Regions from separate parts of the Clostridium fermenticellae genome, predicted to be linked through region 1. Evidence: a T-box and tRNA genes for the amino acid it is inferred to sense, from the RefSeq annotation. Region 1 holds a T-box; the other regions hold tRNA genes.
The links. The T-box of region 1 lies ahead of thrS (threonine--tRNA ligase). A T-box ahead of a tRNA ligase gene usually reads a tRNA of that ligase, here a tRNA-Thr.
Positions count from the first base shown of each region.

Region 2: it encodes a tRNA-Thr, which carries the amino acid that the T-box ahead of thrS (threonine--tRNA ligase) is inferred to sense. The anticodon was not compared.
Region 3: it encodes a tRNA-Thr, which carries the amino acid that the T-box ahead of thrS (threonine--tRNA ligase) is inferred to sense. The anticodon was not compared.

Region 1 covers NZ_CP032416.1:863,488-867,764, forward strand. Annotated here, with positions in the region: gene D4Z93_RS04275 (DUF6873 family GME fold protein) at 1-670, opposite strand, end outside; gene ytxC (putative sporulation protein YtxC) at 798-1,718, shown strand; T-box leader at 1,779-2,002, shown strand; T-box leader at 2,030-2,268, shown strand; gene thrS (threonine--tRNA ligase) at 2,333-4,249, shown strand.
Region 2 covers NZ_CP032416.1:2,768,208-2,772,484, reverse strand. Annotated here, with positions in the region: gene D4Z93_RS12840 (BaiN/RdsA family NAD(P)/FAD-dependent oxidoreductase) at 1-726, opposite strand, end outside; tRNA gene D4Z93_RS12835 (tRNA-Glu) at 987-1,061, shown strand; tRNA gene D4Z93_RS12830 (tRNA-Val) at 1,071-1,146, shown strand; tRNA gene D4Z93_RS12825 (tRNA-Asp) at 1,164-1,240, shown strand; tRNA gene D4Z93_RS12820 (tRNA-Thr) at 1,248-1,323, shown strand; tRNA gene D4Z93_RS12815 (tRNA-Glu) at 1,341-1,415, shown strand; tRNA gene D4Z93_RS12810 (tRNA-Val) at 1,425-1,500, shown strand; tRNA gene D4Z93_RS12805 (tRNA-Asp) at 1,518-1,594, shown strand; tRNA gene D4Z93_RS12800 (tRNA-Thr) at 1,604-1,679, shown strand; gene D4Z93_RS12795 (ATP-binding protein) at 1,713-2,699, opposite strand; gene D4Z93_RS12790 (DnaD domain protein) at 2,699-3,679, opposite strand; gene D4Z93_RS12785 (NAD(P)H-dependent flavin oxidoreductase) at 4,056-4,277, shown strand, end outside.
Region 3 covers NZ_CP032416.1:205,129-209,405, reverse strand. Annotated here, with positions in the region: gene recD2 (SF1B family DNA helicase RecD2) at 1-380, opposite strand, end outside; gene metK (methionine adenosyltransferase) at 517-1,692, opposite strand; SAM riboswitch class I at 1,767-1,870, opposite strand; tRNA gene D4Z93_RS01020 (tRNA-Tyr) at 1,919-2,004, opposite strand; tRNA gene D4Z93_RS01015 (tRNA-Val) at 2,056-2,131, opposite strand; tRNA gene D4Z93_RS01010 (tRNA-Tyr) at 2,140-2,225, opposite strand; tRNA gene D4Z93_RS01005 (tRNA-Thr) at 2,231-2,306, opposite strand; gene D4Z93_RS01000 (hypothetical protein) at 2,470-3,072, opposite strand; gene yyaC (spore protease YyaC) at 3,196-3,735, shown strand; gene mreB (rod shape-determining protein) at 3,774-4,277, opposite strand, start outside.

The DNA.
Region 1 (4,277 bases):
CTATAAGTCTATCATTTCTTAAAAATACAGGATTTACGCTATATTTATTCAAAAATTCAAGTACTTCTTTTCCATATTTGTAATATTTAAGATTTCCGTAAAAAGCCATAGTATGACTGTCTATTAATCCACAGCATCCTCCTATAAATCCATAATCAAGACCTGGAAGAAGTATGTCTCCAGGTGGAACCAAAAGTGTATCTATATTTTCGATTTTGACAGCATTTGCTATAGAAAGATCGCTTGTAATTATTGCTTTATTGCTGACAATAGCTGTTGAACATTTTGTATACCCCTGATTTACATTTATTTTTCTTTTCCGTTTCATGAAATTTAAAAGTACAGGATCTGTATATTTAATATTATGTATAAAAATATCATCTAGATTCACACTATTTAATATAATATCATTTGGATATTTGCTATTTAAATTATTTTTTGATAAAAAGATTTTATATCCTAAATTTCTCAACTTATTTATAAAGCTTAGGGGCATGTCTTTATGTACTAGAATTGTATTATTGTTTACAATTTTTAACAACATATCAGGATGGCCTGATACTGCTTCATAAAGTAAATCTGATTTAGGACACATAAGTGGCTTGAACCCAAGTTTTTTTAGATTATTTATTTCTTCAATGCTTGTTCTGCAATCTATAATTACACACATAAATTTCTCCTATTTAAGTTAGTATCGAGTATAACTTATTATATTATTATTGTCGATATTTGCAAATAAATTTTTGTATATACATTTTGTTTACACATATACTAATTTAAAGAAGGGAGTGTGTCAAATGTTATTACTTACTGTTGTATATGATGATAAAAGAGAAGATTTAATATATGATATAGAAAATGTAGTAAGGTATTTTAAAGAAAAGAACTTTATCATGGGAATTTCAGAAAATATACAGTCTAATACTCACTTCGTGAAGGTATTTTGTGATGGAGAATTAAGTGAAAAGGTATATAATCTATTCAATATGAATGTTGCAGGAATTATTTATAATATTGTTATAAATGAATTTTGTGATAAACATTTATTTGAATTGTTATCTGATACCTATTTCTTCTTAGGATATGATGAAATAGATCAAATTATGAAAAATATTAAGAGTGTACTAAAAGGATATGGTTACAAATTTGATCAAAACTCTATATACTGTATGAATAAAAAAAATATGATATTAGATAAAATTGCTGACTGCATAAGGGAGAATAATGAGATAAATATAAATGGTTTTATAAGATTTAGAATGAATGACCTTCAAGATGATTTGGAAAGTATTGTTGATAAAATAGTAGAACAATATATGGTTGAGAAAGAATATAATGATTTTATAAAACTTTTAAAGTATTTTGTTGAGATTCAGGAAAGTAGAATTGATGAGATAGATATAGTAATAACAGAATATGGTAAATATTTATTAAGAGATGCCACTGGAAAAGATATTACTCGTGAATTACTCATGGATTTGGATGAAATTCAGTATAAACAAAATTCTAATGAAGAGGACGTAATTATAGGCATTTTAATAACAAATTGTCCTAAAAATATAGTTATTCATGGTATGGAAAATATACAAAATGAAGAGTTTATAGGTACTATAAAAAATATATTTAAAGATAGGGTAAAAATTTGTGAGGTATGTGATTCGTGTAGTGCGGTAGAGGACAAATGTGAAAGTTTGTTTAACAGTAAAATTAAAAATTAGTTTTTTAAAATTATCTATTGACAAATATAAATACACATAATATAATGATCACAATAAATGATTAAAACTTTGAAAAGGAAGAGTAGATAACAGGCTACTTTAAGAGAGAGGAATCCATTGGTTGAAAGATTTCTTAGGTAAGTGTTATTGAAAACCACCTTTGAGTTGAGTATTGAACTTAGTAGATATTTCCGTAAATCTGCGTTAAAGATTCTGAGATGATTATAGATTTTATTTATCTATTATCAAATTGGGTGGAACCACGATTAATACTCGTCCCATGTTTTTGGGATGAGTTTTTATATTTTTGAATAAAGACTTTGAAAAGGAAGAGTAAATAATAGACTGCTTTAAGAAAGAGGAATCCACTGGCTGGAAGATTTCTCAGGTAAGTGTTATTGAAAACCACCTTTGAGTTGGATATTGAATTTTAGTAGGTATTCCCGCGTATCTGCGTTAAAGATTTAAGGTAACAAACATTAGGTATCGTTTAGTATTATATTTAATTTGTTGAAGTTGGGTGGAACCGCGATCTACACTCGTCCCATATATTGGACGGGTGTTTTTTATATATAATTATTTAATTATAAATTTATAAATAGGAGGAAACAGTCATGATAAAGATTACTTTAAAGAATAACAGTATTATGGAGGTTGAGAATGGAACCAAAGTATCAGAAGTGGCTTCTAAATTGAGTTCATCTCTGGCAAAAAAAGCTGTTGGAGCGAAAATAGATGGCGAAAAGGCAGAGCTTATGAGTGAATTAAATAAAGATTGTAAGCTTGAAATATTGACATTTGAAGATGAGGATGGAAAATGGATATTAAGACATACTGCTTCACATATATTAGCGCAAGCAGTTAAAAGGTTGTATCCTGATGTAAAGTTGGCTATAGGACCAGCAATAGATAATGGATTCTATTACGATTTTGATGCAGAATTTTCATTTACACCAGAAATACTTGAAAAACTTGAAGTTGAAATGAATAAAATAGTAAAAGAGAATTTGGAACTTAAAAGGTTTGAATTGCCCAGGGAAGAAGCTATAAAGCTTATGAAAGAAAAGCAAGAACCTTATAAAGTTCAGTTGATAGAAGATTTACCAGAGGATGCGGTAATATCTTTTTATAAACAGGGAGATTTTGTGGATTTATGTGCAGGTCCTCATGTTGGATCAACTGGTAAGGTAAAGGTCATAAAACTTCTTTCAATAGCAGGTGCTTATTGGAGAGGTGACGAGAAAAATAAGATGCTTCAAAGAATATATGGAACTGCATTTGAGAAGAAGGCAGATCTTGAAGAATATTTAAGAATGATGGAAGAGGCTAAGAAAAGAGACCATAGAAAGATAGGTAAAGAACTTGATTTATTTAGTATTCATGAAGAAGGACCAGGATTCCCATTCTTCCATCCAAAGGGAATGATTATAAGAAATACCCTACAGAATTTTTGGAGAGAAATGCATGAAGCGGCTGGATATGATGAAATAATGACTCCAATAATATTAAATGAAAAACTTTGGAGACAGTCAGGACATTGGGATCATTATAAGGAGAATATGTATTTTACAAAGATAGATGATGAAGATTATGCTATAAAACCTATGAACTGTCCTGGAGCAATAATTGTATATAAGAGTCAAATACATTCATACAGAGAATTTCCAATAAGATATGCTGAAATGGGTATTGTTCACAGACATGAAAAATCAGGTGCACTTCATGGACTTATGAGAGTTAGGTGCTTTACTCAAGATGATGCACATATGTTCTTGACTAAAGACAATATAAGAGATGAAATATTGAATGTTATAAAACTTATAGACAGTTTTTATAAGGTATTTGGATTCGAATATTTTGTTGAATTATCAACAAGACCAGAAAATTCAATGGGAAGTGATGAAGACTGGGAAGCAGCAACTGATGGATTAAGAGATGCATTGAATGCAGCAGGTATGGAGTATAGGGTTAACGAAGGAGACGGAGCATTCTATGGACCAAAGATAGATTTCCATTTAAAGGATTGTATAGGCAGAACATGGCAGTGTGGAACAATTCAATTGGATTTTCAAATGCCAGAAAGATTTGATTTAACTTATATAGGTGCAGATGGAGAGAAACACAGACCAGTTATGGTTCATAGAGTTGTATTTGGATCAATAGAAAGGTTTATAGGAATACTGACAGAACATTATGCAGGAGCATTTCCAACTTGGCTTGCACCAGTACAGGTTAAAATTATGAATATAACTGATGACCAAATTGAGTATGCTAAGAAGATCGCATGTGAATTAAAGAAAAATAAAATTAGGGTTGAACTTGATTTGAGAAATGAGAAGATAGGATATAAGATTAGAGAAGCTCAGCTTCAAAAAATTCCTTATATGCTTGTATTAGGACAAAAAGAAATGGAAGCAGGTAATATCACTGTAAGAAGCAGAAAACAAGGAGATCTCGGATCAGTTAAATTAAATGATTTTATAAAGAAAGTTAGAAGTGAAATAGATAATAGAATTAGTGAAATAGATTAATAACCAAATATGATTTCTATAATTTTTA
Region 2 (4,277 bases), 920 kb from region 1:
TATAGGTGGTCCGGAAATTCCATAGTCAGTGAAAAGTATCTCTCCAAAATCTTTTTTAAGAGGTTCTCCATTGACAAATATCTGCGCATTACCATTGAATTTTACACCAGATAGGGCTTTTAAATTTTTATATGCCAATTTTAGCTGCACTAGGGCCGGCAGAGGATGAATTATACTATGACCTAACTTCTGTGCCAAGGTAAATCCGGATCCATCAGAACCAGTGTTTGAAGCTGATTTTCCACCACAGCATAAAATTATTTTATTGCATGAAAATAATTTATTACTATTCGTCTCAATTTTAAATCCATTTAAAGTTGTGGCTATATTTTTTACCTTATTATTTAAGTATACAGGTATACTTCGGTCTTCTAAAGCCATTCTCAGTATATCAAGAACAGAAGAAGCCTGGAGTGATAATGGGTACATTTTCTTATTGTCTGCTAGCGATATAGGAAGTCCTAAGTTCATAAAGAAATCCTCAGTATCAGACAAAGAAAAATTTTCAAGGGAGTATTTAGGAAAATTTTTGCTTTCACAGTGATATCTGTCAAGAGATATATCACTGTTTGTTATATTGCATCTGCCATTGCCAGTCATTAGTATTTTATTACCTATTCTCTGTGATCCCTCAATTATAGCCACATCTTTTCCCATATCCTTTGAGATGATTGCTGACATTATACCAGAAGCTCCACCACCTAGTATTAATATGTCATGAAACATGTTAACACGACCTCTACTTAGAATTACTATAAAAATTTTGTCTAAATTTAAATAGTGACATTTTATATTATATCACATTTGTGTAATACTATATTTATAAGTAGAGGAAATCAGCTATAGTCATTGAATTATAAGGTAATAACTGGGGTGAATTAAATTTGTATTGAAAAAAATTTAAAAAAAGTGTTGACACTTTAGATAATATTTTGTATTATAGTGTATGTCAGGTCGCTGAGAGAAACACCTGATTAGAGAGATAAGGCCCCTTGGTCAAGCGGTTAAGACACCACCCTTTCACGGTGGTATCATGGGTTCAAATCCCGTAGGGGTCACCATTAATGCATGGGCGCATAGCTCAGCTGGGAGAGCATCTGCCTTACAAGCAGAGGGTCACAGGTTCGAGCCCTGTTGTGCCCACCATGCATCAAAAAAAGTGTGGCCTAGTGGCTCAGCTGGTTAGAGTGCCGGCCTGTCACGCCGGAGGTCGAGGGTTCGATCCCCTTCTAGGTCGCCATATTTTTGCTGGCATAGCTCAGTTGGTAGAGCAACTGACTTGTAATCAGTAGGTCGAGGGTTCGAGGCCTTCTGCCAGCACCATTTAATATTTTAAACAAGGCCCCTTGGTCAAGCGGTTAAGACACCACCCTTTCACGGTGGTATCATGGGTTCAAATCCCGTAGGGGTCACCATTAATGTGTGGGCGCATAGCTCAGCTGGGAGAGCATCTGCCTTACAAGCAGAGGGTCACAGGTTCGAGCCCTGTTGTGCCCACCATGCATCAAAAAAAGTGTGGCCTAGTGGCTCAGCTGGTTAGAGTGCCGGCCTGTCACGCCGGAGGTCGAGGGTTCGATCCCCTTCTAGGTCGCCATATTTTTTTGCTGGCATAGCTCAGTTGGTAGAGCAACTGACTTGTAATCAGTAGGTCGAGGGTTCGAGGCCTTCTGCCAGCACCAAAAAAAGACGTTGTATTTTGTACAATGTCTTTTTTATTGATTTCTTTTATTATGGATATTCTTTTTTATCCGTATATCTTCTCCATAAAATTTATGTAGTGTAAATTCTCCTAAAAGTCTTGAAGATATTCTTTCTGAATAATTTTTTAATAGAGTTTCCAAACTACAATTGGTTGATATAAGCATTTTTTTCTGTTTTAACAATTTTGTATTTAAAAAATTAAATAGTTCTGTTTTTGAAAAATCGGTTATTTGCTCTGAACCTAGATCATCAACAATAAGTAAATCGCAATTTAATATTAAATCTTCAAGTTCTTTATCATTGTTGAATCGTATAGATTTTAGATCCTGAAGCAAAATTTCTGAGGTTCTATAAACTACCAAATATCCTTTATCTAATAGTTCTTTTGCTATACAGATTGATAAGAACGTTTTTCCAGTACCTGAATTTCCAAAAAACATTATATTTTCATTTGAATCTCGAAAATTTTCTATATATGACCAGCAATTTGATACTATTTCCTGCATGTTTTTTCTGGGACTTTTATATTCATTATCATTTCTTTGGGCAGAAAACAGTTCAAAGCTAAATTTATCAAAATTATTTTTAGTGAGCAAATTTTTCAGGTCTGAGTTTTCATAGTATAATTTTACGAGTTTTTGTTTATAGCAGTCACATTTTTTTATACCTATAAAGCCAGTATCATTACATTTTGAACATTTGTAATGCATATCTAAAAAATCTATTGGATAACCATTACTCACTAAAAGCTCAGATTTTTTTATTCTTAAATTTGTTGTTTTTTCTCTCAGTAACTTTAAGTAATCTTTATTATCCACTGTATTGTTTAAAGCACTCATAGAGAGATTTAAACACAGTTTGCTTATCTGCTTTTCAATATCAAATATTTGAGGAATCTTTTGTTTTATAAGGTCTCTTCTTTCATGAAGAGATTTTTTTTCAAAGTTACGTATATCCTCATATATTTTAGATACCTCTAATTGATATTTTTTAATCATTATTTATCCCACCCTAGTAGTTTTTTCTCTAAGTCGTTAAAATTATAATTTCTTTGTTCAAAATTATTAAAGGTTCCTGAACTATTTTTTATATGCTTGAACTTTGGATTATTTTTGCTAAAATTTTTTCTTCTGTCTTTTTTATCAACATCTTCTAATGTTTTAATTCCTTCATTATACCAGTTTACAAGTATTGCATCTATATATTTAAAATCAGCCTTATTTATTCTTTCAAAGCATATTTCGCAGGCTTTAAATATGATATCTAAAGAGAAATTAAAGGATTCTATCCACTTATTTAGCATATTCTCTTGGGGTTTCATTATATTTGTATCCTTTATTCCAAGGTAGTTTAATACCTTTTTTATTTTAATCCATTTATCTTCATTTTTCTTTATAAAATTTTGCGCATCAGCTACACTTTTTATTTTGGAATCGTACCATGAGATTGCTATTTTTTCTATGTACCTATAATCATTTTTGCCTTTTGAGACACAATATTGAATAAGCAATAATATGATTTCTGGTGAAAAGTTAAAATCTTTTAACCAACTTATATACATAGTCATTTCTTTAGAAGAAAGTGGTCTTGATAATAATTTTTCTATATCTTGAAGCATGTCTTTTGTAGAATTTTTATTTAATTCTTCTAAAAGATTTATATTATCATCTTCTTTTGGAGTTTCATCTAAATCAAGAAATTCAACATTATAGTTTCCCATATTGTCTATTGGAATAAGTTTAACTACATTTTCATCATTCCAATAATTCCATGCATTTATTACGTCCGTCTCTAAGAGATGAAGATTAGTAGCAATAATTTCAGCACTCACACCAAGTTCACCTGAGATACAATATTTTAAACCTAATATATATACTTTTACAAATTCCCCACGAGCTTTTGGCATAAATTTGTCTATAAATATATTGCTTAGAGGAGTATAATGTGATTTTTTAGTTTTAAATACGAAAGTACTCATATATTATTCCACCTTTGAAATCATTAATAATTGAAATCTTCCTAATAAGTAATTATAACAAATTAAAAAATTTATAACAATCAAAATGAAATTGGATAATTTGCCATTTGTGTTATTTATCAAGTATAATTATTATATATCTTTTTATGAAATATATTGCTAAACTTCATAAAAATGTTATACTTGTTTCAATTTAAGTAATAATAATGTGTATATAGATTTATTGCAAATTGGCTATTAGAGATGCTGTATTTCTGGTATAATTAATATGTGGATTTTTGCACTTTAAGTATTCGTTGACACTAATTTGTTTTTAATATATACTTTGACTATCAAACTATTTGATAGTCAAAAATTACATAAAGGGGACGATTAAATGAAATTACCTTCATTAGTTATAGGAGATATTACAGCTAAGGTACCTATTATTCAAGGAGGCATGGGAGTAGGAATATCCGGATGGAAACTATCTTCTGCCGTATCAAATGAAGGAGGCATAGGTGTAATATCTGGAGTTCAGATAGGATATAGAGAACCGGATTTTGAAACTAATACTGTAGAAGCTAATAAAAGGGCTTTAAGAAAAGAAATAAGGAAA
Region 3 (4,277 bases), 660 kb from region 1:
CCTATCCCTTCTATTTCGCGAAGTTTTCCTATATCACTATCCAAAACTTCTAAAGTGTTTTCTCCGAACTTTTCAACAATCTTTCTTGCCGTTACCGGGCCTATACCTGATATAACCCCAGATGAAAGATATCTTTCAATACCAAGTTTAGAATCCGGGACAATTTGTTCACATGTCTCAACTTTAAACTGCCTTCCAAAGTGCGGATGAGTAATCCATTCTCCATTTAGTTTTAAACTCTCACCCTCTGTAATATATGGTATATATCCAACTATTGTGATACATCGACATTTAACTTTTTCTTTAAATTTTGCAACTACATATCCATCTTTGTTACTTTGAAAAAGTATGCTGTCAATATTACCTTGTAACTCCTGCATACAATCTCTCCTAAATGTATTATTTATTTATCAATAATTATATCATTAAATTATGTAAATATAATATATATTATTAAAGGATTTAGCCTAATAGATTTTCTATCAGACTAAATCCTCTTCAAACTCAAAAATTATATTAGATATATCTTCTTATCTGGGCAACTTTATCTAACTTTTCCCAAGGTAAATCTATATCAGTTCTTCCAAAATGACCATAAGCAGCAACTTGTTTATATATAGGTCTTCTCAAATTTAATTCTTTTATTATAGCTGCAGGTCTCAAATCAAATACCTTTTCAACTATATCAACAATTTTATCTTCTGGTATTTTTGATGTACCAAATGTATCAACAGTTATGGAAACTGGCTGTGCAACTCCTATTGCATATGCAAGCTGTATTTCCAGCTTATCAGCAACTCCGGCAGCAACCAAGTTTTTAGCTACCCATCTAGCTGCATAAGCAGCTGATCTATCGACTTTAGTTGGATCCTTTCCTGAAAAAGCACCACCGCCGTGTCTTCCATATCCACCATAAGTATCAACTATTATCTTTCTACCTGTAAGTCCTGAATCACCCTGCGGACCCCCAACTACAAATCTTCCAGTTGGATTTATAAAATACTTAGTATTGCAATCTAAAAATTCAGGTGATATAACAGGCTTTATAACTTTCTCTATAATATCTTTTTCTATCTGATCATGTGAAACATCAGGATCATGTTGAGCTGATACAACTATTGTATCTATTCTAACAGGCTTATCATCATCATATTCAACAGTAACCTGTGTTTTTCCATCTGGTCGCAAATAATTTAAAATACCATTTTTTCTAACTTCAGCTAACTTTCTTGAAAGCTTATGAGCCAAAGAAATGGGCATTGGCATATATTCTGGAGTCTCATTTGTTGCAAACCCAAACATCATTCCCTGATCTCCAGCTCCTATAGCCTCTATTTTATCCATTTTACCCTTTTTAGCTTCCAATGATTCATCAACGCCAAGTGCTATATCTGATGACTGTTCATCAATCGATGTTATTACAGAGCATGTTGAACAGTCAAATCCAAATTTTGCCCTAGTGTATCCTATCTCTTTTACAGTTTTTCTTACAACCTTTGGAATATCTATATAACAATCAGTTGATATTTCCCCCATTACTAAAATCATCCCCGTAGTTGTCGCTGTTTCACAAGCAACTCTACCATTAGGGTCCTTTTCCAATATAGCATCGAGAATAGCATCTGAAATTTGATCACACATTTTATCTGGATGTCCTTCTGTAACTGATTCAGATGTAAATAGTCTTTTCATTTTAAATCATCCCTCCAATTTCATAGAAAATAAAAAACCTCTTCAATAAGAAGAGGTTAAATTACTTAACAACTCTCTTATCTTGCAGATTTATAATACTGCAGGAATTGGCACCTTAGCCTATACGCTGGTTGCCGGGTTTCATCGGGCCATTTCCCTCCGCCTCTCTTGATAAGAGTTAAATATTTAATGATTATACAAAAATAAAACACATTTAGTGTCTTTATGGTGGAGGAAGATGGATTCGAACCATCGAAGTCGAATGACAACAGATTTACAGTCTGCCCCCTTTGGCCGCTCGGGAATTCCTCCATAATTAACAATACAATATCTTTTTGTACTATTCTTTAATAAAAACAATAGTGGTGGGCACAACAGGGCTCGAACCTGTGACCCTCTGCTTGTAAGGCAGATGCTCTCCCAGCTGAGCTATGCGCCCTAGTTCTATGGTGGAGGAAGATGGATTCGAACCATCGAAGTCGAATGACAACAGATTTACAGTCTGCCCCCTTTGGCCGCTCGGGAATTCCTCCACATATGGTGCTGGCAGAAGGCTTCGAACCCTCGACCTACTGATTACAAGTCAGTTGCTCTACCAACTGAGCTATGCCAGCATATAAACCATTTAAACTATTCAATTTCACTAACGTCAACAACAAACAGTATACTCTGTTGTGATTTCAAATTCAACTGTGTATTGTCCTATTTATTTGATAATATATTATAATTTCTCTACCTTACGTTAATTTACTCTATATTGCATATATGTACCTCAAATTACATATTTAATTTTTCATATATATTCTTAATTTCCTCATAATCGCTATCAGATAATCTTTGTTTTAATAATTTTACAGCTTCTATATTATCACTAATTTTACTACTATTAATCAATTTCCTGGCTTTCTCATAGTCAATTGCTGATAATTTATCGGATATTGCAAGCAATTTTTCTTTGTCAATATTAGTTAATTTCTGTTGTACCTTTGAATGTGAAATAGACTTACTGCTCTCATTATTATTTGATAACTGATTTGCTGAAAGGTCACTTACATCTGACAAATTTGCTATATTGATATTCTTAGTATTCTCTTTAAAAAACTCCTTCTTATCACTTTCAAGTTTTTGTCCTAATTCATCCAATTTACCTTTTTTAAAATCATCACCCATTTTTAAAAAAGATGTATCCGTAAAGAGGTATGAATATTTTTGCATTTTATTACCTTCATCATCTTTCTGTTTGTGATGATTATAATAAAATACTTTAATTCTATTACTTATAAAATTATTATTGATATCTATCTTTGGTGTATGTCTTATTATAAACACAGATATTATAGTACACAAAATTATAATCAATGATAATATCTTTTTATTCATATTAATCCCTCCGTGTCATTTACACATTATCGTCATATAAATATTTTTTATTCAATATTTATAATATTTAAACTGTTAAAATCATATAAATAAGTGATGAATTATCTATCAGGAGGTATGTTTGTGAATGAAGTGAGATCTAGTTACAAAAATCCATTATGTTATTACAAAATAGCCGACTTTCTAAAAGATTATATAAACAAAAATTCAATAATAGTATGTGTTGGAACTGATAAATGTATAGGCGACTGCTTAGGTCCACTAGTCGGCACATTATTAAAATTTAGTTCTTTCCCTTTACCTGTATATGGTACCATTGAAAAACCTATACATGCTCTAAACATTCAAAAAAAGCTTAGTAAAATCAAATCCCTTCATCCCTACAATAACATAATAGGTATTGATGCATGCCTTGGTGATGAATCAAGCATGGGAGAAATTCAAGCTCGTGATTATCCTATTCATCCCGGAAAAGGCATAGGAAAAACTCTACCAGAAATTGGAGACGCATCAATTATAGGAATAGTTGGTTCTAATTACAATACTAAAATATTCAACAATAATACTATACGCCTAAACTTAGTTCTAAATATAGCTAAAGAGATATATCATTCTGTTATACACTCATACTATCTTTACGATAATACTAAATCCTCATTATAAAAAAAGTAAAATTCTTATATAAGAATTTTACTTTTCTTTTAATCTATTAGAGTTATATCGTCACCTATAAATGTAACTTCCATCTTATCTAAATATTCCAGCACCTTCCCAGTTCCCAAAGCCACACAAGATACGGCTTCTTCTGCCACTTGTACTGGTACTTTAGTTGAATCTTCTATCAGAGTGTCCAAACCACTTAGCAAAGCTCCTCCTCCTGTCATAACTATTCCCTTTTCAGCTATATCCGCTGCAAGTTCTGGAGGAGTTCTTTCTAACACAGCGTGAGCAGTTTCTGATATTGCATTAACTGCATCTTTTAGAGCCTCTCTCATTTCATCAGACGACACAACAACATTTTTGGGAAGACCTGTAACCAAGTTTCTTCCTCTTATTTCCATAGTCACTTCTTCTTTTTTAAAGGCAGAACCTATGTTTATTTTAAGATCCTCTGCAGTTCTCTCTCCAATCATTAATTTGTGCTTTTTCTTTATAAATTTGATGATAGCTTCATCAAATTTATCCCCAGCAATCTTTATAGATGA